DNA from 4 places in the Leisingera coralii genome. Region 2 is predicted to be linked to each of the others. Evidence: riboswitches for the same ligand, from Rfam matches in the RefSeq annotation. Region 2 holds a riboswitch; each other region holds the start of a gene.
What was found. Region 2 has a riboswitch for cobalamin ahead of ACFMBG_RS11185 (ABC transporter substrate-binding protein). Riboswitches for the same ligand answer to the same signal wherever they lie in the genome.
Positions count from the first base shown of each region.

Region 1: another riboswitch for cobalamin. It lies ahead of ACFMBG_RS09410 (DUF1636 family protein); the one in region 2 lies ahead of ACFMBG_RS11185 (ABC transporter substrate-binding protein).
Region 3: another riboswitch for cobalamin. It lies ahead of ACFMBG_RS09630 (hypothetical protein); the one in region 2 lies ahead of ACFMBG_RS11185 (ABC transporter substrate-binding protein).
Region 4: another riboswitch for cobalamin. It lies ahead of ACFMBG_RS16660 (aromatic ring-hydroxylating oxygenase subunit alpha); the one in region 2 lies ahead of ACFMBG_RS11185 (ABC transporter substrate-binding protein).

Region 1 is NZ_JBHUPT010000023.1:38,469-43,886, reverse strand. Features, by position in the region: gene glpD (glycerol-3-phosphate dehydrogenase) at 1-1,276, shown strand, start outside; gene cobO (cob(I)yrinic acid a,c-diamide adenosyltransferase) at 1,368-2,003, opposite strand; cobalamin riboswitch at 2,055-2,270, shown strand; gene ACFMBG_RS09410 (DUF1636 family protein) at 2,368-2,778, shown strand; gene cobW (cobalamin biosynthesis protein CobW) at 2,781-3,815, shown strand; gene cobN (cobaltochelatase subunit CobN) at 4,001-5,418, shown strand, end outside.
Region 2 is NZ_JBHUPT010000029.1:78,625-84,042, forward strand. Features, by position in the region: gene ACFMBG_RS11170 (LysR family transcriptional regulator) at 1-492, shown strand, start outside; gene ACFMBG_RS11175 (ABC transporter ATP-binding protein) at 719-1,480, opposite strand; gene ACFMBG_RS11180 (FecCD family ABC transporter permease) at 1,477-2,526, opposite strand; gene ACFMBG_RS11185 (ABC transporter substrate-binding protein) at 2,523-3,533, opposite strand; cobalamin riboswitch at 3,678-3,871, opposite strand; gene ACFMBG_RS11190 (GNAT family N-acetyltransferase) at 3,998-4,519, shown strand; gene ACFMBG_RS11195 (succinylglutamate desuccinylase/aspartoacylase family protein) at 4,562-5,418, opposite strand, start outside.
Region 3 is NZ_JBHUPT010000023.1:78,302-83,719, forward strand. Features, by position in the region: gene ACFMBG_RS09615 (trimethylamine methyltransferase family protein) at 1-706, shown strand, start outside; gene ACFMBG_RS09620 (heme NO-binding domain-containing protein) at 1,082-1,669, shown strand; gene ACFMBG_RS09625 (diguanylate cyclase domain-containing protein) at 1,666-2,724, shown strand; cobalamin riboswitch at 2,987-3,194, shown strand; gene ACFMBG_RS09630 (hypothetical protein) at 3,182-3,637, shown strand; tRNA gene ACFMBG_RS09635 (tRNA-Glu) at 4,392-4,466, opposite strand; tRNA gene ACFMBG_RS09640 (tRNA-Glu) at 4,636-4,710, opposite strand; tRNA gene ACFMBG_RS09645 (tRNA-Glu) at 4,880-4,954, opposite strand; tRNA gene ACFMBG_RS09650 (tRNA-Glu) at 5,124-5,198, opposite strand; gene recJ (single-stranded-DNA-specific exonuclease RecJ) at 5,303-5,418, opposite strand, start outside.
Region 4 is NZ_JBHUPT010000054.1:24,056-29,473, forward strand. Features, by position in the region: gene ACFMBG_RS16650 (ABC transporter substrate-binding protein) at 1-266, shown strand, start outside; gene ACFMBG_RS16655 (FAD-binding oxidoreductase) at 340-1,425, opposite strand; gene ACFMBG_RS16660 (aromatic ring-hydroxylating oxygenase subunit alpha) at 1,430-2,665, opposite strand; cobalamin riboswitch at 2,773-2,973, opposite strand; gene ACFMBG_RS16665 (alcohol dehydrogenase family protein) at 3,293-4,399, shown strand; gene ACFMBG_RS16670 (DUF1523 family protein) at 4,454-5,098, opposite strand; gene ACFMBG_RS16675 (hypothetical protein) at 5,110-5,376, opposite strand.

The DNA of each region.
Region 1 (5,418 bases), on a different contig from region 2:
CAGCGAGACGCCAACGTCCAAGCTGCTGACCGCCTTCATGCCCTGGATGAAGGGCCGCCGCCCGGCCTGGCTGATCCGGCTGGGGCTGTTCCTGTACGACAGCCTTGGCAAACGCGGCATCCTGCCCGGCACCGCCAAGCTGGACCTGACAAGCGACCCGGCGGGCCGCCCGCTGAAAGACAAATTCAGAACGGCGTTCGAATACTCCGACTGCTGGATCGAGGACGCCCGCCTGGTAATGCTGAACGCCCGCGACGCGATGGCCCGCGGTGCCAGTATCCTGACCCGGACAGAAGTGCTGTCCGCAGAACGCAAGGCCGACCACTGGGTGATCCGCACCAGGGACCACGCCACCGGCGAGGAACAGGCGCACCGCGCCAAGATGCTGGTCAACGCGGGCGGGCCGTGGGTTGCCGACGTGCTGCATCAGAAGCTGGGCCAGAACAGCCGCGAGAACGTCCGCCTGGTGCGCGGCAGCCATATCGTGGTGCCGAAACTGTTCGACCACGGCCGCTGCTATTTCTTCCAGGGCACCGACGGGCGGATCATCTTTGCCATTCCTTATGAGCAGGACTTCACCCTGATCGGCACCACCGACGCCGACCACCCGGACCCGGACACCGCACCGGTCTGCACCGAAGCCGAGCAGGACTATCTGGTGGCCTTTGCATCGGAATACTTCGAAAAGCCGGTGACGCGCGAGGATATCGTCTGGACCTACTCCGGCGTGCGTCCGCTCTATGACGACGGCGCCAGCTCCGCCACCGCGGCCACCCGCGAATACGTGCTGACGCTGGATCAGGCCCAGGCGCCGCTGCTCAATGTCTTTGGCGGCAAGATCACCACCTACCGCAAGCTGGCCGAGGCGGCGCTGGCAAAGATCGGAGAGGTGTTCCCGCAGCTGCCCGCCGGCTGGACCGCAGGCGTGGCCCTGCCCGGCGGCGATTTCCCGGTGGAGGATGTGGCAAAGCTGACGTCCAAGCTGGCCGCGGACTATCGGTTCCTGACTCCCTATTGGGCGGGCCGGATGATCCGCGCCTACGGCACCGAGGCCTGGGAGGTGCTGGGAGACGCCAAAACCGCAGGCGATCTGGGCCAGGACTTTGGCGCCACCATCACCGCGCAAGAGCTCGACTGGGCGATTGCCCGCGAATGGGTGCGCGCAGGCGACGATTACCTGTGGCGGCGCACCAAGCTGGGCCTGCGGCTGGATGAGACCCAGCGCGCAGCGGTGGATACCTACATCCAAGGCAAGGCTGCACAGCTCGCCGCATAAAAGTGTTTTGCCCGGCGGCACCGCCGGGCTGCGCCTGCCTGCCCCCCCGGCAGGCGCATTCGCGCCTACCCAGGCAGGCTACGCCCTCAGCTTAAAACTCGACGCCCTTCTGCGCTTTCACCCCGGCGCGGAACGGGTGCTTGATCTGGCCCATCTCGGTCACCAGATCGGCGATCTCGATCAGCTCTTCCTTGGCATTGCGCCCTGTCAGCACCACATGCGTCATCGGCGGCTTGTGCTCCACCAGGAACTCCAGCACCTCCTCCAGGTCCAGGTACTCATAGCGCAGCGCGATGTTGATCTCGTCGAGCAGCACCATGGTGTTGCGCTCGTCCAGGATCATCTCCTTGGCCTTCTCCCAGCCCTTCTGCGCCGCGGCAATGTCGCGGGCCTTGTCCTGTGTCTCCCAGGTAAAGCCCTCGCCCATCGCATAGAACTGGCAGAGATCGCTGAAGTTCTCCTCAATCAGCGTCCGCTCGCCGGTCTGCCAGGCGCCCTTGATGAACTGCACCACGGCGCAGGGCATCTTGTGGGCGATGCAGCGCATGATCATGCCGAAGCCCGACGAGGATTTGCCCTTGCCCGGCCCGGTGTGGACGATGATCAGGCCCTTCTCGCCCTCCTTGGTCTTCATCATCCTGTCGCGCGCGGCCTTCTTCTTGGCCATCTTGGAGGCATGACGGGCGGCTTCTTCCTCTGAGATGCCGGTTTCAGACTTTTCGCTCATGGGGGCTCTCCAGCTGTTTGACCCCATGTCTTGACAAAGAAGGGCGCGATAGCGCAAGGGGGTTTCGCTGGTTCCTGCGAAAGCAGGCGAAGAGGGAATGTGAAGGCCGCCAATTTTCGTTGGAGACCCGAAGCACAGCCGCCCCCGCGACCGTGACCGGATGAGGCCGCCATGCCACTGGGAAAACCCCGGGAAGGCAGGATGGCCGGCAAGGCAAACGCCTTGGCATCCGCAAGCCGGGAGACCTGCCAGCGACGACGAGATCAACGGGCAGACGGGGTGTTCTGCAACCGGGTGAGGGGCTGGTTCGAGGCGGCCCCTTTCTGGCCATCCCGCACGCCCTGCCGCGACAGGAGACGCGCCGATGGCTGACGATATGGCAGGCAAAGCTGCCAGCACCCCGGGAGCGGTCACGCTGACCGTTTGCCTCACCTGCCGCCGCGAGGGCGCCGACCCGGAGGCCGCCCGCCCCGGCGCCATCCTGCACGCCGCATTGGAAGAGGCCGGAATGCCCGAAGGCGTGCGTCTGCGCGGTGTCGAATGCCTGTCCTCCTGCAAGCGCGGCTGCGCCGTTGCGCTGGTCGGCGGCGAGGAGCGCTGGACCTATGTCTACGGCGACCTCGACCCGGACCAGCATGTCCCCGAAATCCTGGAAGGCGCCGCGGCTTACGCCGCCACCGCCGACGGCGTGGTGCCCTGGCGCGAACGCCCGCAAACCTTCCGCAAGCAATCCGTTGCCCGCATCCCGCCGGCCAAGTTCTTCTCCGAGGAGTAAACATGAGCGACCTCAACAAGATCCCCGTCACTGTAATCACCGGCTTCCTGGGCGCAGGGAAAACCACCCTGATCCGCCACCTGATGCAGAACCCGCAGGGCAAGCGCCTGGCCGTGGTGGTGAACGAGTTCGGCACCGCCGGCGTCGACGGCGACATCCTGAAGTCCTGCGCGGATGAAAACTGCCCGGCGGAGAACATCATGGAGCTGGCCAACGGCTGCATCTGCTGCACCGTTGCGGATGACTTCATCCCCACCATCGAGCAGCTGATGAACCTGCCGGAAAAACCCGATCACATCGTGATCGAAACCTCCGGCCTGGCCCTGCCCAAGCCGCTGCTCAAGGCCTTCGACTGGCCCGCGATCCGCTCCCGCATCACCGTTGACGGCGTGATTGCGCTGGCCGATGCCGAAGCCGTCGCCAAGGGCCAGTTCGCCCCTGACCTGGACGCCGTGCAGGCCCAGCGCGAAGCGGATGAGAGCCTCGACCACGAGACCCCGCTGTCCGAAGTGTTCGAGGATCAGATCTCCTGCGCCGACATCGTGCTTCTGTCCAAGGCCGACCTGGCCGGCGACGCAGGCGTCGAGAAGGCCCGCGCGGTGATCGAGGCCGAGGCGCCGCGCAAGCTGCCGATCCTGCCGATGAGCGAAGGCGTCATCGACCCGCGCATCATCCTGGGCCTGGGCGCCGCTGCCGAGGACGATCTGGAGGCCCGCCCCAGCCATCACGACGGCCACCACGACCACGAGCATGACGATTTTGAAAGCATCGTTGTCGAAATGGGCGAAGTCTCCGACCCGGAAGCGCTGCAGAATGCCATCGTGAAACTCGCCCGCGAGCGCAACATCCTGCGCGTCAAAGGCTATGTCGCGGTGGAGGGGAAACCGATGCGGATGCTGGTTCAGGCCGTGGGCGAGCGCCTGCGCGCCCAATACGATCAGCCCTGGGGCGCGCAGCCGCGCAAGACCGCCCTGGTGGTCATTGCCGAGCATGACGACATCGACGAACAGGCCATCCGCGCCGAGCTGGGGGCCTGAAGCTGATGCCGGTCTGGCGCATCAATTCAGATGACAGTGCCCGGCCGCAGGCCGGGCTGCGCCCGACCCTCCCGTCAAACCAAAGGTTTGCCTCCGGCAAAATGGGAGGGCGCATTCGCACCCTCCCAGGCTCGGGCGCAGCCCTCAGAGCGCCCATTGCTTACCAGAATACAAAGGCCTGACCCATGCACGTCGTCTTCCGCGAAAGCCACGGCCTTGAAGAGACCGATACCCCGCAGGACCTCGGGCAGACGCCCGCGGACCTTGTGGTGCTGTCCTTCTCCGACAGCGATCTCGGCGCCTTTGCAGCAGGCTGGCACCGGGCAGACGGCAAGCTGCCCTCCCTGCGCCTCGCCAACCTGGTGGCGCTCAAGCACCCGCTGTCGGTCGATGTCTACGCGGAACAGACGCTGGAGGGCGCCAAGGGCGTCCTGGTCCGCCTGATCGGCGGCGAAAGCTACTGGTCGTACGGCCTGGCCACCCTGCAGGACCTCGCCCGGCGCAAGGGGATCGCGCTTGCCATCCTGCCCGCCGACGGGCGCGAGGACGCGCGGCTGGATGAGCTCTCGACCCTGCCCGTCTCCACCCTGCGCCGCCTGCAATCCCTGTGCGACGCCGGCGGTGCGGTGGCGGCCCAGGCCGCCCTCGCCCAGCTGTCGCTCGCCGCTGGTCTCTACGCAGGACCCGTGATCGGCCTCAAAACCACTCCCGAACACGGCTTCTATGACCCGGCCAAGGGCGTTCTGGCCGACCTGCCGCCGCAGGATAAACCGCTGGTGCTGGTGAGCTTCTACCGCTCCTACCTCACCGCTGCCGACACCGCCCCGGTCGATGCGCTGATCGAAGAGCTGCGCGCCCGCGGCTACGCGGCCTATGGCGCCTTTGCCGCCAGCCTCAAGTCCCCCGCCGCCGCAGGCTGGCTGCGCGAAAAGCTGCCCGGGCTGAACCCTGCCGCGATCATCAACGCCACCGCCTTTTCCGCTCAAGGAACAGACGGCAGCGCCTCGCCGCTCTCCGTCACCGGCTGCCCGGTGTTCCAGGTCGCCCTCTCCACCGCCCGCAAGAAAGACTGGCGTGAGGCCGACCGCGGGCTGTCGCCCGCCGACCTCGCCATGCACGTCGTCCTGCCCGAGGTTGACGGCCGCATTTTCGCAGGCGTCGTCAGCTTCAAATCGCCGGGCAAGAAAGACCCGGACCTGCAGTACTCCCGCTTCGCCCACCGCGCCGACGCGGACCGCATCAAGGCTGCCGTGGACCGCGTCGAGGGCTGGCTGCGCCTCGCCAAGCTGCCGAATGCCGAGAAACGCCTCGCCCTGATCCTCTCCACCTATCCCGGCCGCGACCACAACCTCGCCCATGCCGTCGGCCTCGACGCGCTTGCTTCCTGCGACGAAATCCTGCGCGAACTCTCCGCCCAGGGCTACGCCGTCGAAGCGCTCGAAAACACCGGCCTGCGGCTGATGGAAGAGACCCTGAGCGTCCCGCTGGAGGACTACCGCCAGGCCCTCGCCACCCTGCCGCAAGACTTGCAGGACACCCTGGCCGAGGCCTGGGGAACCCCGGAAGAAGACGCAGACTGCCGCGACGGCGCCTTTCATTTCAA
Region 2 (5,418 bases):
GTTCTGGACGCATTGGCCGAGGGCAAGGCGGATATCGGCATTGCTTCGGGCTATCACCCGCTGAATGGCGTCAAGGCGGTGCCGTTGTTCGAGGACCGTTTTGGCCTGGTTTGCTCCACCAGCCACCCGCTGATTCTGCAGGACAGCCCGCCCGTCATTGCAGATGTCACCGGCGCCGGGTTTGTGCGCAACGCCCTGTGCGATCTGATTCGCAATGAACGCTTTGCCGAGGCCAGCAGCGCGGCTGATGTGACGATCCACAACACCCACTCGCTGATCACCATGGTCAGGACCGGCAAATGGGTGACGGTGCTGCCGCAGACCGTCGCCCGCTTCATGCCGGAAACAACCGCCTTCCGCGCCATCGCTGACCTGCCCGAGAAACGGGAGGTCTACCTCTACCAGCGCGAACGCTCCCGGTTTGCGGCGCTGACCGGCGAATGCAGTGCTTTCATCCAGTCCTGCGACCTGTCCGCGGATCTGCCGGGGTAACAGATATGGCGCGACGCTGGGGCGGCGGCGTCATTGCGCACTAACGCCCGCCCGTCGCAACAGGTCAGCTGTTCTGCCCCAATGTTTCGCGCGCGAAACATCCGGTCAGCCTTGCTGACCGGTGCGCCGCGCCGCAGCGCGCGGCGCTTGGCCCAACGGGCGCCGGCTTTCCGCCAGGAAATCCGGCAACGGGCGGGAGAATTCCGCTGCCCCTCAGGCCAGGTGTTCAGGCCAGGTGAAAGGACAGATGCGGCGCGCTGCCGTCCGCATCCCGGACCTGCCGGGCCGTGATCCCGAAAACCTCAGATACCGTTTCCGGAGTCAGCGCTTGCTGCGGCGTGCCCGATGCCACCAGGCACCCGCCCGACAGCACCGCCACGCGGTCGCAGGTCAGCGCCTGGTTCAGATCATGCAGCGCCACCACGGCCGTCACCTGCAGGTTCCGGACGCAGTGCAGGATCGACAGCTGGTGATGGATGTCCAGGTGGTTGGTCGGCTCGTCCAGCAGCAGCAGCCCCGGCTGCTGGGCCAGCGCCCGCGCAATGTGCAGCCGCTGCCGTTCACCGCCGGAGAGCGTCGCCCATTCGCGCTTGGCAAACGCCTCCATTTCGACCGTCCTCAGCGCTTTTTCCACCTGCCGGCTGTCTTCCCCGCTCCAGGGCCGCAGCGCCGACAGCCAGGGGGTGCGGCCAAGCTCCACCACCGAGCGCGCGGTGATGCGCTCTGCGGTGTCGGCCTGCTGCTCGACTATGGCGATCCGCTGGGCAACTTCCCGGCGCGACAGCCGCGCCAGCGGCTGCTCCGCCAGCAGCACTTCGCCCTGCGAGGGCTTGGTCAGCCCCGCCAGAAGCCGCATCAGCGTCGATTTGCCGGAGCCGTTCGGCCCGACCAGCGCCAGCGTCTCACCCGGCTGCACCGCCAGCGACACATCGGACAGCAGCGCCTTGCCGCGCACCGAGAAGGACAGGCTGCGGGCTTCGATCCTCATCGCGCCGTCCTTTGCCCGCGAACCAGGATGATGGCAAAGGCCGGTGCCCCGATCAGCGCGGTGACCACGCCGATGGGCAGCACCTGGCCGGGGATGATGATCCGCGACACGATGTCGGCGCCGATCAGGAACACCGCCCCGGTCAGCGCCGCGGCCGGCATCAGCCTGCGATGCCCTGGGCCGACCAGGAACCGCGCCGCATGGGGGATCACCAGGCCGACGAAACCGATGGAGCCGACGATCGACACCATCACCGCGGTCATCAGCGCAGTTGCAAAGATCAGCACCACCTGCACCCGCCGCACCGGGATGCCCAGCGCCGCGGCGGAATCGGTGCCAAAGGTGAAGGCGTCGAGCGCCCGCGCGTGGAACCGGCAGGTCATCCAGCCCGCCAGTGCCAGCGGCACCGCCAGCCACACGTCCGGCCAGCGCACGCCGCTGAGATTGCCCATCAGCCAGAACATGATGCCGCGGGCCTGATCCGCATTGGCGGATTTGGCGATGATGAAGGCAGTCAGCGCATTGAACAGCTGCGAGCCGGCGATGCCCGCCAGAACGATCTGCGCCGCCGCCGCCCGGCTGCTGCCTGCCCCGGCGGCCCGCGCCAGAATGGCGACAAAGCCAAAGGCCAATAACGCGCCGTTGAAGGCGCCGAAGGACAGCGACAAGGCACCGCCGCCCAGCCCGGCAATGGTAACCGCCACCGCCCCGGTCGAGGCGCCGGCGGAAATGCCAAGGATATAGGGGTCCGCCAGCGCATTGCGCAGCAGCGCCTGCAGCACCACGCCGGTCACCGCCAGCGCCGCGCCGCAGGCCCCGGCCACCAGCGCCCGCGGCAGCCGGTAGCTCCAGATGATGCCCTGATCCACCGGGTCCACCGGCAGCCCCGCCCCGGCCAGCTTGTTGACCAGAACGGACAGGACAAGGTCAGGCGCAAGCGAGGTTTCCCCGATCATTGCGCCTGCCAGTACCGCCGCTGCCAGCACCGGCAAAGCCAGGCAAGCGCCCCGGAAGCCATGCCATGCTAGTGCGGCGGCTGCGCTCATTCGCCGTTGCCGATCGCGCTGAGTTCAGCGGCCAGATCTTCCAGCGCCGGGATCGCGCGGATGGTCGCGTCCATCGCCTGGGCATCCATCACCACGATGCGGCCGTTCTTCACCGCATCCATTTGGCTGGCGACCGGATCGGTGCGCAGGAATTCCAGCTTCTTCTCGTAGTCATCGGCGGCAAAGCGGCGGCGGTCCATGCGGGCGATCACGATGACCGTCGGATTGGCCTTGGCGATGGTTTCCCAGCCGACGGTCGGCCATTCCTCGTCGGTCTCGATGACATTGCGCAGGCCCAGCTGCTGCATCATGTAGCCCGGCGCGCCCTTCTGGCCGGCCACAAACGGGTCGCTCTCCAGCTCAGGCGAGGAGAACCAGAACACGGCCGAGGCGTCATCCAGCGCAACCTCTTGCGCCTTGGCAACAGCCGCGGCCTCGCGCGCCTTGTAGTCCGCGACCAGCTCAGCGCCCTTCTCGGCCTCGCCGAAGATCGCCGCCAGCTCCTCGATACCCTGGTACAGGCTTTCGGTGGTGAACATCTGGGTGCGGGTGCCGTCGCCACCGGTGGTGTTGTCCTTGCCGACGCAATCGGCAGGCATCACATAGGTCGGGATGCCAAGGTCATGGAACTGCTCCCGCTTGGCGACCACGCCTTCGGGCCCGACGTGCCATTCATACTGGGCCGCAACCAGACCGGGGCGCTTGGCCACCACGCTCTCAAAGCTCGGATCGTTGTCGGCGAGCCGATCGACCTTGGCATTGAGTTCAGCATATTCCGGCAGAACATCGTTGAACCAGACCGAGGTGCCCAGCACCTTGCCGCCCAGCCCCAGCGCATAGAGCACTTCGGTGGCGGCCTGCCCAACGGTCACGGAGGACGCCGCCGGCGCCTCGAAGGTAACGGACTGGCCGCAGTTTTCGATGGTCAGCGGGAAACTCTCGCTGGCTGCCGCGGCCTGGGCCGCGACGGTGAAGGAAAGGCCGATCAGGCCGGAACGCAGAAACATGATAGTCGATCTCCATGTGTCAATGACCGGAGAACGGGTGAAAGGGCATTGACCGGCAAGGCGGAGGATCTGAGCCCCCACATGCGGCACCTGATAGCGGTGGCGCATCCTGCCGGCAACCTCCCCGGACAACCCCGCCCGGTGTGCTTCGGTTTCATACCGGCAGGTCTCCTGACTGGCGGGTCATCGTCTGGGCCGCCTTCCCGGACCGCTGGGATCCAGTGACGCGATGGCTCAGCACTCGCCGCCTACAGTTGCGGGGGCAGTTCCGGTTGGTGCCCGGCAGGCACCGCGGATTCCCTCTTAGCCCTTGCGGGACCGGTGAAGCGCGCGTAGCGCATCGCTTTCGTTGCGGCAAGAAAAACTTGCTGCCGCCGCGGAAATCCCCTGAAAAGGGCGCGCCCGCCGGACGCCGCGGCAACCGCCCATTGAGCGGCTCAATCTTTTGGTGTTTGCTGCGCCGCATGGCACAACTCGCTTTTCAAATCCGGCCCGCAACCGCGGCCGACCTGCCGCGCATCGCCGCCCTGCACGCGGAAAGCTGGCAGGCGGCCTATGCCGGAGAGTTCCCGAAAGCCCGGCTGGAGGGCGGGATCCGGGAGCAGCTGCTGCGGAAATGGGCGGCCTACCAGCCGCAGCCGGGGGACATCCTTCTGCTGGCTGAACACGCTGGAACACCTGCCAAGCTGCTGGGCTTCTGCGCAGTCTGGTGCCGGCCGGAACCGTACCTGGACAATCTGCATGTCTCCCCCGCCGCACACGGCCTCGGCACTGGCAGCGCCCTGTTCCGGGCGGCGGTACGGCAGCTGCTGGCGCAAGGCCGGCAGAGCCTGTCGCTGACGGTCTTCCAATCCAATCAAAAGGCGCGGGCGTTCTACGCCGGGCTGCAGGGCACGGAAGCCGGAGCGCTGGAGCTCGATGTGTTTGGCAGCCCGGTCCCCAGCGTGACCGTCGTCTGGCCGGATCTCAGCCGGCTGAAGGTTTGATCCTGCGGGCAGCAGGCGCCGGCTTCGGCGCCCGCAAGAGCCTCACAGGATCTCATCCTCGTCGAACATCGGGTCGTCCTCCAGCTGGGCGCTGAGGTCCTCGACCGAATCCTCAGCTTTCTCGACCGAGCGGACCCGGCCCAGGTGGAACACGGCATCGCCTTCGTTCACGATGGGCATCACCGCGCGGCCGACAATCAGCCCGTCGAAGGGCGCCAGGATGTCCTCGTCCTGCTCGCCGAAAGGGTCGGACACCGACCCCATCAGATCCCCCTGCCGGACCAGTTCGCCATCGTCCTTGTATACCCTCAGTAGCCCGCCCATCGGCGCTCGCAGCCATTTGCTGGAGGCGCAGAACTGCGGCTGCGACTTGGGTTTGGAAATGCCCTTGGCCGGCACCATGCCCATGTGCCGCAGCACCCGCAGGATTCCGGCCAGCCCGGCCCGGATCGACAGCTCATCAAAGCGCAGGCCCTCGCCGGCCTCATAGAGCAGGATATCCTTGCCCATCTCCTTGGCCGCGCCGCGCAGGGAGCCGTCGCGCAGCGGCGACTGCATCACGATGGGCGCACCAAAGACCCCGGCAAGCTCCTGCGTGCGCGGGTTATCGGGCGAGATGCGGATCTGCGGGTAATTGGTCCGGTGGATCGCCGCCGAATGCAGGTCGATGCCGAGATCCGAGCGGGCCACCACCTCGGTCATGAACAGATGCGCCAGGCGCGAGGCCAGCGAGCCATGCTCGCTGCCGGGAAACACCCGGTTGAGGTCGCGCCTGTCGGGCAGGTACCGGGAGTGGTTGATGAAGCCGAAGGCATTGACGATCGGCACCGCGATCAGCGTGCCCTTGAGCGTTGTCAGGTTCGGCGCCCGCAGCAGCCGCCGGATGATCTCCACGCCGA
Region 3 (5,418 bases), on a different contig from region 2:
GATTGCCGAGAGCCTGTGCGCGATTGCGCTGTTCCAGTATGTGCGCCCGGGCACGCCCTGCGTGATCGGCACCTTCACGTCGAACGTGGACATGAAATCGGGCGCGCCGGCATTCGGCACGCCGGAATACATGCGCTCGACCCAGATGACCGGGCAGATGGCGCGCTTTTACGGGCTGCCGATGCGGTCCTCGGGCGTCTGCGCCGCCAACGTGCCGGACGGGCAGGCGGTCTGGGAGACCTCGAATTCGCTGTGGGCGGCGGTGCAGTCGGGCACCAACATGGTCTACCACGCGGCCGGCTGGCTGGAGGGCGGGCTGATCGCCAGCCCCGAGAAGTTCATCATGGATTGCGAGATCCTGCAGCAGATCGAACGCTACATGCAGCCGCAGATTTCCGCCACCGGGCCGGAGGAGATTGCGCTGGATGCCATCAAGGAGGTCGGCAACGACGGCCACTTCTTTGGTATCCAGCACACCCAGGACCGCTATGCGACGGCGTTTTACCAGCCGTTCCTGAGCGACTGGCGCAACTATGAGGCCTGGGAGGCGGCGGGCGCCACCTGGACCGCGGAGCGTGCCCACAAGCTGTTCAAGGAAATCATCGCCGATTTCGAGGAGCCGCCGATGGATGCGGCGATCCGCGACGAGCTGGCGGATTTCGTTGCCCGCCGCAAGGCCGAGGGCGGGGCGCCCACCGACTTCTGAAACCGGCAGCTGCCCGGGAAAAGCGGAGGGGGTTCCCTCCGCTTTTCTGTTTGGAGACCCGGCGGCAGGACAGATCCTGCCGGTCCGGCAGGCTCGGTCCGCTGCAGGCTTGCCTCCTGGCGCCAGCCGGTCCAGTAGGGGACAGCCGGAGCCGGCCAGGCAAATTGCTGTGCCGGAACTGCTTGGCCAGAGGCCGGCAGCCGGACTATGATCGTAATACGCACGGAGACGGTGTCTGCTGCGCAAGGCGGCGGGCTTGGTTCAAAAGAAAAAATCGGGGGAAATGCGCGCGATAAATCACGCAAATTTGCTTTGTTGGGCCTTTCTTAACCAGCAGGCGTCAAGACTGCAGCATAGGCAAAGAGGGGCCATTGCATGCACGGTCTGATCAACAGGGCGATTCAGGCTTTTGTGACCAGTACCTACGGGGCGGACCGCTGGGAAGAGGTTATGGAAGAGGCCGGGCTCGGGTTTACCGAGTTCGAAGCAATGCTGTTTTACACCGATGAGCAATCGGGCCGGATGCTGACGGCGATGGAAAAGATCCTGGCGCGCCCCCTGCCGGAAATGCTGGAGGACATGGGCACGTTCCTGGTGTCCAACCCGCAGGTGGAGGCGCTGCGGCGGCTGCTGCGCTTTGGCGGCGTGAACTACGTGGAATTCCTGCACTCGCTGGACGACCTGCCGGACCGGGCGCGGCTGGCGGTCTCGGACCTGCACCTGCCCGGGCTGGAACTGGTGGAGCAGGCGCCGCAGCAGTTCGAACTGGTCTGCCAGCCGGGGCTGCCGGGTTATGCCTATGTGCTGATGGGCGTTCTGCGGGCGATGGCCGATGATTACGGCGATCTTGTGTTCCTGGACCACAGCGGCACCCAGGACGGTGCCGAGGTGATTTCCATTACCCTGGTGGAAACCAAGTTTGCCGCCGGGCGCGAGTTCGATTTGGGAGCGCATTCGCTATGATGTCACTCCAGCAGCTGACGCAGATGGCAGGTGTTGTCTGCCCGATGTACGCGATTGTCGATGCCAAGGGGCGTATTGTCTCTGCCGGGCCTACCCTGAAGAAGCTGCGCCCGCAGCTGAACTGGGAGGGGCGGCGGTTCTTCCGGGTTTTCGACCTGTCCCGGCCGCGGTCGGTGCGCTCGGTGGAGGATCTGTTGCGCACTTCCGGCAGCAAGCTGCACCTGCAGTTCCGCGACGCGCCGCAAACCGGGCTGAAGGGGGTTTGTTCGCCGCTGCCGGACGGCGAGGGCGCGTTCATCAACCTGTCCTTCGGGATTTCCGTGCTGGAGGCGGTGCGCGACTATGACCTGACCAGCGCCGATTTCTCGCCCACCGATCTGACCATCGAAATGCTCTATCTGGTGGAGGCGAAATCCGCCGCGATGGAGGCGTCGCGCCAGCTCAACCTGCGTCTGCAGGGGGCCAAGATCGCCGCCGAGGAACAGGCCTTTACCGATACATTGACCGGGCTCAAGAACCGCCGGGCGATGGATCACGTGCTGGGTCGGCTGATTGCCAGCGGCCGCGAGTTTGCGCTGATGCATCTGGATCTGGACTTCTTCAAGCAGGTGAATGACACGCTCGGCCATGCGGCCGGCGATGCGGTGCTGCAGCATGCGGCGCGGATCATGGTGGAATGCACCCGCCAGTCGGACACGGTGGTCCGGGTGGGCGGCGACGAGTTTGTGATGATCCTCGAAGGCGTGCTGGACACGGCGCGGCTGGCGGCCATTGCCAAGCGCCTGATCCAGCAGCTGGAGGAGCCGATCCCCTTTGGCGCCCAGACCTGCCGGATCTCCGCCAGCGCCGGCACCACCCTGTCGACCTGGCAGAAGGTCCCGGATGCGCAGCAGCTGCTGAACCAGGCGGATCTGGCGCTTTATGCGGCCAAACGCGCCGGGCGGGCGCAGCACTGCTTCTACCGTGAAGGCATGGAGAAGGACGACGCGGGCACAGGCGCTTGCGGCAGCGGTGCGGATACGCCGCAGCAAAAGGCCAGCGGCTCCGCTTCCTGACCGGCGGGGTTGCAGCAGGCCAGACTGGACCACAGCGGAAGACTGGCCGGGGTTCAGGGCCGGCAGACCGCGGCGGCTTCTTCAAGAGGGGGAAGCGGATGCCCCGCTGGGGGGCTGCCAGATCCAAGTTTCTTTTCAGGGGGGGCGCTGGTGCTGAAAGTGGCTGACGTTAAGCGCCTTTCTGTGCTGGCGCGGAGGGTGCAGGCGGTTCGGGCTGCCGTGTGCGGTCTTTAACCAGCCTGACAGACTTCAGCAGATTTGCCCGATTGCCGCCGGTTCTGGTCCGGCTGGGAGACCCCCGGTTAAAAAGGAACACGGTGAGGTGTTGCCAGCAGGCGCCGAACCCGTGACTGCCCCCGCAACTGTGAGCGGAGAGCAATGCTGCAACAGGCCGCTGTTCCAAGGGGCGGGAAGGCGCGGCAAAACCCCGGCCCGCGAGTCAGGAGACCTGCCAGGAATGATCCGCCTGTCCGGGTGCGGGGCGCGCCAAGGACAACGGACTTCCGCAGCGGGGGCAGTCTTCACCGTCTGCGGGGGGCAACGCCTGCCAAAGACCAAGAAAATTGAACATGCTGCCCGGCATGGGCCGCCGCTTGGCCTGTGCTTGCTGTGCTGGCGGGAGGAATGGAAAATACGCAAAGCAAGCCTGTCCCTGGCCGCGGCCCTGCAATCGCAACCGCCCTGGAGGAAGAGGCCGCCGATCTGGGAGAGATCATCGTTTCCGGGGGGTACCCCGGCCGAGGCCCGGAAATACGGCCGCTCCGTCCCGGTCCTGGCCAGCGAAGAGATCGAAGGCCGCGGTATCACCACGGTTCAGGACGCGCTGCGTTCGGTCCCTGGCCTGATGTTGAACGGCTCCGGCAACAGCTTTACCAGGTCCGCATCCGCGGTGCCGAAGCAAATCGCACGCTGATCCTGGTTGACGGCGCCGAAGCCAACGGCCCGGACGGGATCCGCCGCCCGGAGCATGAGCTGCTGCTGGGCGCTGCCCTGCAGACTTTCAATGGGCCCGGGTCTGCCGCAACCGATGCGCGGCATGTGGCAGGCAACTGGGATGCCCAGTCCTTTGGCTCTTTCGCGGCTGCCGAACTGCCGGACCCCGCCGCCGCGGATGTCTCCGCTCAGTATGAGCTGACGCCGAAGATGATGCTGACCGGACAGGTCACGCTCACGGCTGCCTCCTCTGCTCTGGTGCAGCAGGCCGCGCTTTTGCCCCGCCCGCCGGACCTGAACATCCCGGTATCACCGGAAGAACCTTCTGCCGCCGCACCCGCGCTTCAGCCCGCGGTGACCGCGGCGCCTGTCCTGCGTTCTGCGGCCGGCACGCCTGCGCTTGCCGCACCGGCCAGAGCGACATCGCGCCTGCACGGCCTGCTCCGCCGTCCCCCCCCGGGTGCGGTGGCTTCTACTGCGCCGCCATTTCCGTCTTCAGCGGCAGTGCAAGAGCAGGTGGCAGGCAGCGAAGGGTTCGCGGAGAACGCGGCTCCGGTGCGGCGCTTCCCGGCAATTCTGCTCAACAGTTCGGCCTCAAGCGGCGATAGGGCGCGGCCATCCTGGTCCGGGTTGAACGCCAGAAGCGCCGCCGCAGCGGGAGGCGCCGCGCAAATAGCGCGCGATACTTCCTTGCCGGAAGCTCAAAAGAAATGCTGTTTCTGGGGAGGAAGAAGTGGCAGCCCGTAGGGGAATCGAACCCCTCTTTCCAGGTTGAAAACCTGGCGTCCTAACCGATAGACGAACGGGCCACTCTGTCTGTGAGGCGGTGTTTACTGATTGCGCCGGGTGGGCGCAAGAGGGTTTTTGCAGAAATGCGAAGATTTTTTGCGCGCTGTTTTGCTGGGGTAAGTCGCTGAAAACAAACGCAAAAAATCGCGCTGTTAGCGCGTCTCGACTGTCTGTCTCTGGCGGGGGAAGTGGCAGCCCGTAGGGGAATCGAACCCCTCTTTCCAGGTTGAAAACCTGGCGTCCTAACCGATAGACGAACGGGCCACTCTGTGCGTGAGGCGGTGTTTACTGATTGCGCCGGGTGGGCGCAAGAGGGTTTTTGCAGAAATGCGAAGATTTTTTGCGCGCTGTTTTGCTGGGGTAAGTCGCTGAAAACAAACGCAAAAAATCGCGCTGTTAGCGCGTCTCGACTGTCTGTCTCTGGCGGGGGAAGTGGCAGCCCGTAGGGGAATCGAACCCCTCTTTCCAGGTTGAAAACCTGGCGTCCTAACCGATAGACGAACGGGCCACTCTGTGCGTGAGGCGGTGTTTACTGATTGCGCCGGGTGGGCGCAAGAGGGTTTTTGCAGAAATGCGAAGATTTTTTGCGCGCTGTTTTGCTGGGGTAAGTCGCTGAAAACAAACGCAAAAAATCGCGCTGTTAGCGCGTCTCGACTGTCTGTCTCTGGCGGGGGAAGTGGCAGCCCGTAGGGGAATCGAACCCCTCTTTCCAGGTTGAAAACCTGGCGTCCTAACCGATAGACGAACGGGCCACTCTGTGCGTGAGCGGGTATTTAGTTATAAGCGCTGGAACCCGCAAGAGGAAAAATACGCATTCGCGCATTTTCTTATCCACAGGCTGCAAGTGCTTGAATTCTCACGCTTCGGCGGCGTCCTCCAGGCGCAGCTGGGGGCTTTGGCGGCCGCCCCAGGTGTTTATTTCCAGCCGTCCGGCAAAATGGAAGCGGGCGCCGCCGTGCTCCAGCAGCCGCG
Region 4 (5,418 bases), on a different contig from region 2:
TGGCCTACAAGACCGGCGTTGCCTGGAATGAAACCGGGCTGGCCAGCGCCGAGTTCGATTCCATGCTGGAAGCCGCTTCGGCCATTGCCGACGCCGACACCCGCCGCGGCCACATGGAGAACATCGAGAAGTTCCTGCGTGACGACGGCACCATCATCCAGCCCTACTGGCGGTCGCTCTACCGCCACGCCCGCCCGGGTGTGATCGGCGCCGACAGCCACCCGATCAATGAAATCCACGTGCACAAGCTGGCACTGGAAGCCTGATCAGGGGCTGAAAGAAGAAAAGGGCGCGCGCCACACCGGCGCGCGCCCCTTTTTATGGCCAGATCTTTTATGGTCAGATCGCGACCTCGACCCGGCCGATCGGGTTGGAGCAGCAGGCCAGGATATACCCCGCCTCCACATCCTCTTCCGAGATGCCGCCGTTGTGGACCATATGCACCTCGCCCGCGGTTTTCTTGACCTTGCAGGTGCCGCAGATGCCGAAGGTGCAGCCCGACGGGATGTTGAGGCCCGACGCCTTGGCCACCGCCAGCACCGTGTCGGTCTCGGTGCAGTTTGCGGTCACGCCCGACGCGGCAAAGGTGATCTCGGCCGCCGCGGTCTCCTCGGGAACCACATCGTCCAGCTCCGGCGCATCGGCCTCGGTCTCCACCGGCGCGCCAAAGCTCTCCTGGTTGTAGTTCTCCATGTCGAAGCCCAGGCCGTTCAGCATGTCGCGCACCGCCTGCATGAACGGATCCGGCCCGCAGCAGTAGACTTCCCGCTCCAGGTAGTCGCCGGCGATGATCCCCAGCATGATCTGATTGAGCTGGCCGCGGTAGCCGGTCCAGACCTGATAGGGATCGTCCTCTTCCACCACGAAATGCAGCTTGATACCGGGCACCCGCGCCGCCATGCCTTCCAGCTGGCGCCGCGCGATGATCTCGCTGGGGCGCTTGGCGCAGTTGATGAAGCAGACGTCGGGCGACTGGCCGCGGTCGAACAGATACTGGGTCATCGACAGGCTCGGCGTGATGCCGGAGCCTGCAGAGATGAACAGGAACTTGCCGTTCGGACGCTTGGGCAGGGTGAACACGCCTGCCGGGCCGGACGCCTTGAGGAACATCCCCGGTTTCAGGTGGTCCAGCATCCAGCGGGTGCCGATGCTGTCCGCCTGCGCCTTCACCGTCACCGAGATCGACAGCGGCCGCGACGGCGAGGAGCTGATGGTATAGGTCCGCCAGACAGTCCCGCCCGGCACCGGCAGCTCCAGCGTCAGGAACTGGCCCGGCTGGTATTTGAACCACGCGCCGGACGGCGCGCGGAAGCTGAAGGTGGCGGTGTTCGGCGCCTCCGGCACGACCGAGACGCATTCCAGCATCTCGTCGTCCTTCCACGCCAGGGTTTCGTCCAGCGTCTCGAAGTTGGCCTGCAGTCCCATGCGCTTACTCCGCTGCGATCAGGTGGCGGCCGGTCAGCGCGCGGGTCAGGTGCCCGGCATACCAGTTGGAGAACTGGATCACGCCGCTTTCCTGGATTTCCGAGTACGGGCCGGGCTCATAAGCGGGCGAGTTGATGCCCTGCTGGTTGTCCTCCACCACGATGCGGTCCTCGTCATTGGTCGCGACCCAGACCTCGGTCAGCCGCTTCAGGTCATAGTCCTGGCCCTCGACCGCATCCTTGTGCACAAGCCACTTGGTGGTGACTTCGGTCTCGGTCGGGCTGATCGGGGTGACGCGGAACACAATCGAATGATCCGGCAGGAAGTGGTTCCAGGTGGTCGGGTAGTGGAACTTCAGGAGCGTGCCCGCATCGGCAAACGGCACCCGGCCCAGCTTCTTGGCCACCGCCGCCTTGCCGTCCATGGTATAGCTCTCGGCGCCCTCATTGAGCGGCATCCGCGCCACGCGGTACTGGCCGCGCGCGTCGATCTTGAACTGCGCCGGGATGCCCGCGCCTTCGATGCGGTCAAAGTGCTTCTGCAGGTGCGCCGGGGTCTCGCCGCCTTCGATGCCGGTGACGGACGGATCCTCCGGGAAGGTCCGGCACAGCGACGGGTGGTTGCCGCCGCAGTGATAGCACTCGCGGTTGTTCTCCCAGACCAGCTTCCAGTTGCCGTTCTCGATGATCGAGCTTTCATAGGCGACCTTGGCGTTGGCCAGGTCATGCGGCTCCAGATAGGGACGCGCGACCTCGGCAAAGGCGTCGAAATCCGGCGCCTCTTCCGCCAGGCAGATATAGATCAGCCCGGCCAGGTCACGGCAGTGCACCGGCTTCAGCCCGTGCTTGGAGGCATCGAAATCCGGCCCCATGTCGCGCGCCCACAAGAGCGAGCCGTCCAGCTCGTAGGTCCACTGGTGGTAGGGGCAGACCAGCTTGGGCGAATTGCCCTTCTTCGCCTTGCACACAACCGAACCGCGGTGGCGGCAGGCATTGTGGAAGGCGCGCACCTGGCCATCGGTGCCGCGCACGATGATGACGTTGTAGGCGCCGACCTGATGGGTCACGAAATTGCCGGCTTTCGGGATCTCGCAGGCAGGAATGGCAAACAGCCACTCGCGGTAGAAGATCTGCCGCATGTCCAGATCCAGAACGCCCGGATCGGTATAGAACGCCTGTTCCAGGGAATAGTTTTTCTGACGGGCCACCAGTTTGGCCAGAATGTCGCTGTCCTGAAGCATCTGCTTCTCTCCTTTGCCGCATCCCCGCGGCAGGTTGGCTTGGCTGCGGGCATGGATGGAGAGATTGCAGGCCACGCGCCTGCAACCGCCCCGCCGCCGCCCGCGGTTGACGTTTTTAGGGCAAGGCTGGTTTCCGGACTGTCCCGGGGCCATTCGGCGGCGGGGCCTGGCACCTTCCCGAAGCCATTGGCTTCAGTGGTTTTTTGCCATGCCTTGCCCGGGGTCACCGTTGCGGGGGCAGTGCCGGAGTTTCACCAGCTTCCCAATTCTCCGCCCCGAAGGGCGGCACCTTGCTGAGGCGGAAATTGCCCTATTCCCAGGCTATCGGCGGAGACAAATCCGACCCGCCAAAACCGGAAAAAGACATGCATATTATCCCCGCTCCAAGCCCGCTTCCGGCGCAAAATCTCAAACCGGCACTCGCCAGTCTGTTTGCGGCAAAGCACTGATCTGCGGCGCCTTTGCCTCCGAATCGGCCAGACGCACCGATTCGGCAGGCGGGGAACAGCGGCCGCGCCGGGCCGTGCCGCGGAATTCACCTCTTGCCGCGGCCCCTGCCCCGCGGGCAATAATTGCCCGGTATTCCAAGACCTTTCACCAACCCCGCGTGACCAGAAAGGGCCGCCCATGCCCGGACCAAAGACAGACAGCAGCGCTAAGACCATGATGGCCGTCGTGACCACCGGAAACGGCGGCTATGACAAGCTCGAGTACAAACCCGTGCCGATCCCGGAGCCCGCAGAGGGGGAGCTTCTGCTGCGGGTTCTTGCCGCCGGTGTGAACAACACCGAAATCAACACCCGGCTCGGGTGGTATTCCTCCAGCGTGACAACGGACACCGCCGCGGCAGCCGGCCACCAGGAAACCCAGGCTGAGCACAAGGCCGACGGCGGCTGGAACCAGGCAACCCCCTTCCCCCTGATCCAGGGCACCGACTGCTGCGGCGAGGTTGTTGCGGCCGGCCCAGGCACCAGTCAGGCCCTAACCGGCAAGCGGGTTCTGGTGCGCCCCTGCATACGCCCCAATGGCTACGGCGTGATGGACAACGTCTGGATGGCCTCGGACTTTGACGGCGCCTTTGCCCAATATGTCAAAGTCCCCGCCACCGAGGTGTTCCCCGTTGACTGCGCCTGGTCGGACGAGGAGCTGGCGACGATCCCCTGCGCCTACGGCACATCTGAAAACATGCTGCACCGCGCAAACGTCCAAGCTGGCGAGCTGGTGCTTGTGACCGGCGCCTCCGGCGGTGTTGGCTCGGCCACCGTGCAGCTGGCCAAACGCCGCGGCGCCCGGGTGGCGGCGGTCACAAGCCAGGGCAAGATGGATCAGCTGCGGCAGCTAGGCGCGGACGTAATCCTGGACCGGGGCAGCGACCTGCTTGCGGAACTGGGCGGGGAAACCGTGGACGCCGTTGTCGACAACGTGGCGGGAGAAGGCTTCCCGCAGATGCTCAAGCTGCTGAAACGCGGCGGCCGCCTGGTGTCCAGCGGCGCCATCGCCGGGCCGGTTGTCGATCTGGACATGCGGGACATGTATTTGAAGGACATAACCCTGATCGGCTGCACCGCCTGGGACGAGCCGGTGTTTCCAAACCTGATCTCATATATCGAGCGCGGCGAAATCCGGCCGCTGGTCGCCAAGGTCTTCCCGCTCAAGGACATCGCCAAGGCACAGCAGGAGTTCCTGGAGAAAACCCACTTCGGCAACTTCGTTCTGGTGCCGCCGCAGGATTGACCCGCCAGCCCTTTCAGGACCAATGAAAAAGGCCGCCCAGTCGGCGGCCTCTCCTCACTTCGACTTCCAGCTGTCCAGCCAGCGGCGGAACCGGCCTTGCCGCTCGGCAATCGCATCGCCCGCGGCATAGAGGCTGTCCTCGGCGCTTTCGATCATCGGGTCGATCCGCGCCCGCCGGAACCGGCGCCAGCGCACATAGATGGCCCACAGGACCGCAACCAGCAGCACCAGGAAGATGATGCTGAACCAATTGGTTGGCTTGTCCTCCGGCCCCGCCACCGGCTTGATCGACACCGCATTCGGGAAGATCGACAGGAACTCGTTGCGCCAGCCGTAGTGCATCACCGCCACCCACTCCGGATTGGCCTTGGTCGAGATGCTGTCATTGGCGTCCGTATACAGGTTCGCCGTGTCGAACTTGAAATAGGGCGGCCAGTTCCAGCCGGTGTCCTCGTTGCGGTAGACAATGGCGCGGCCGCTGGGGCGCACCCCCTGGATGAATTGCACATCGCGGTTGATCAGCTCCGCCGACTGGTCATCCGGCTTGGACCAGAAGATGCGGGTCCAGTCATTCAGCTCCTGCCGCTCCTCATAGGTGTTGACGATGCGCACCACGTCGTATTGCGGCAGCGTGTAATGCAGGAAGGCGCCGAACAGCACCCAGAAGGTGATCAGGAAGGCCCATTTGATGAAACGCACGGGGCAGCTCCTCACATGAAGTTAATGACATAGACCAGAAGCGCGATGGCTCCCAGCGGAACGATATAGACCAGGAGGATCAGCTTGCGCCGGAACGAGCGGTCATACTGCCTCAGCCCCCGCTGGATGAAGGCCGCGCGGTCGCCGGTCAACCCCTTGTCTTTCCAGCGCCGTTTCAGTTTCGCCCGCCGCACCTCGCGCGAGTAGAGCGACACCGCGCCATAGACCACGGTCAGCACCACCAGCAGGATCAGGACAAGGCGGATAAAGCCGAACATCTATGCTGCCTCTTGGTTACTTGTTTCCAGTTTCTCTTGTTG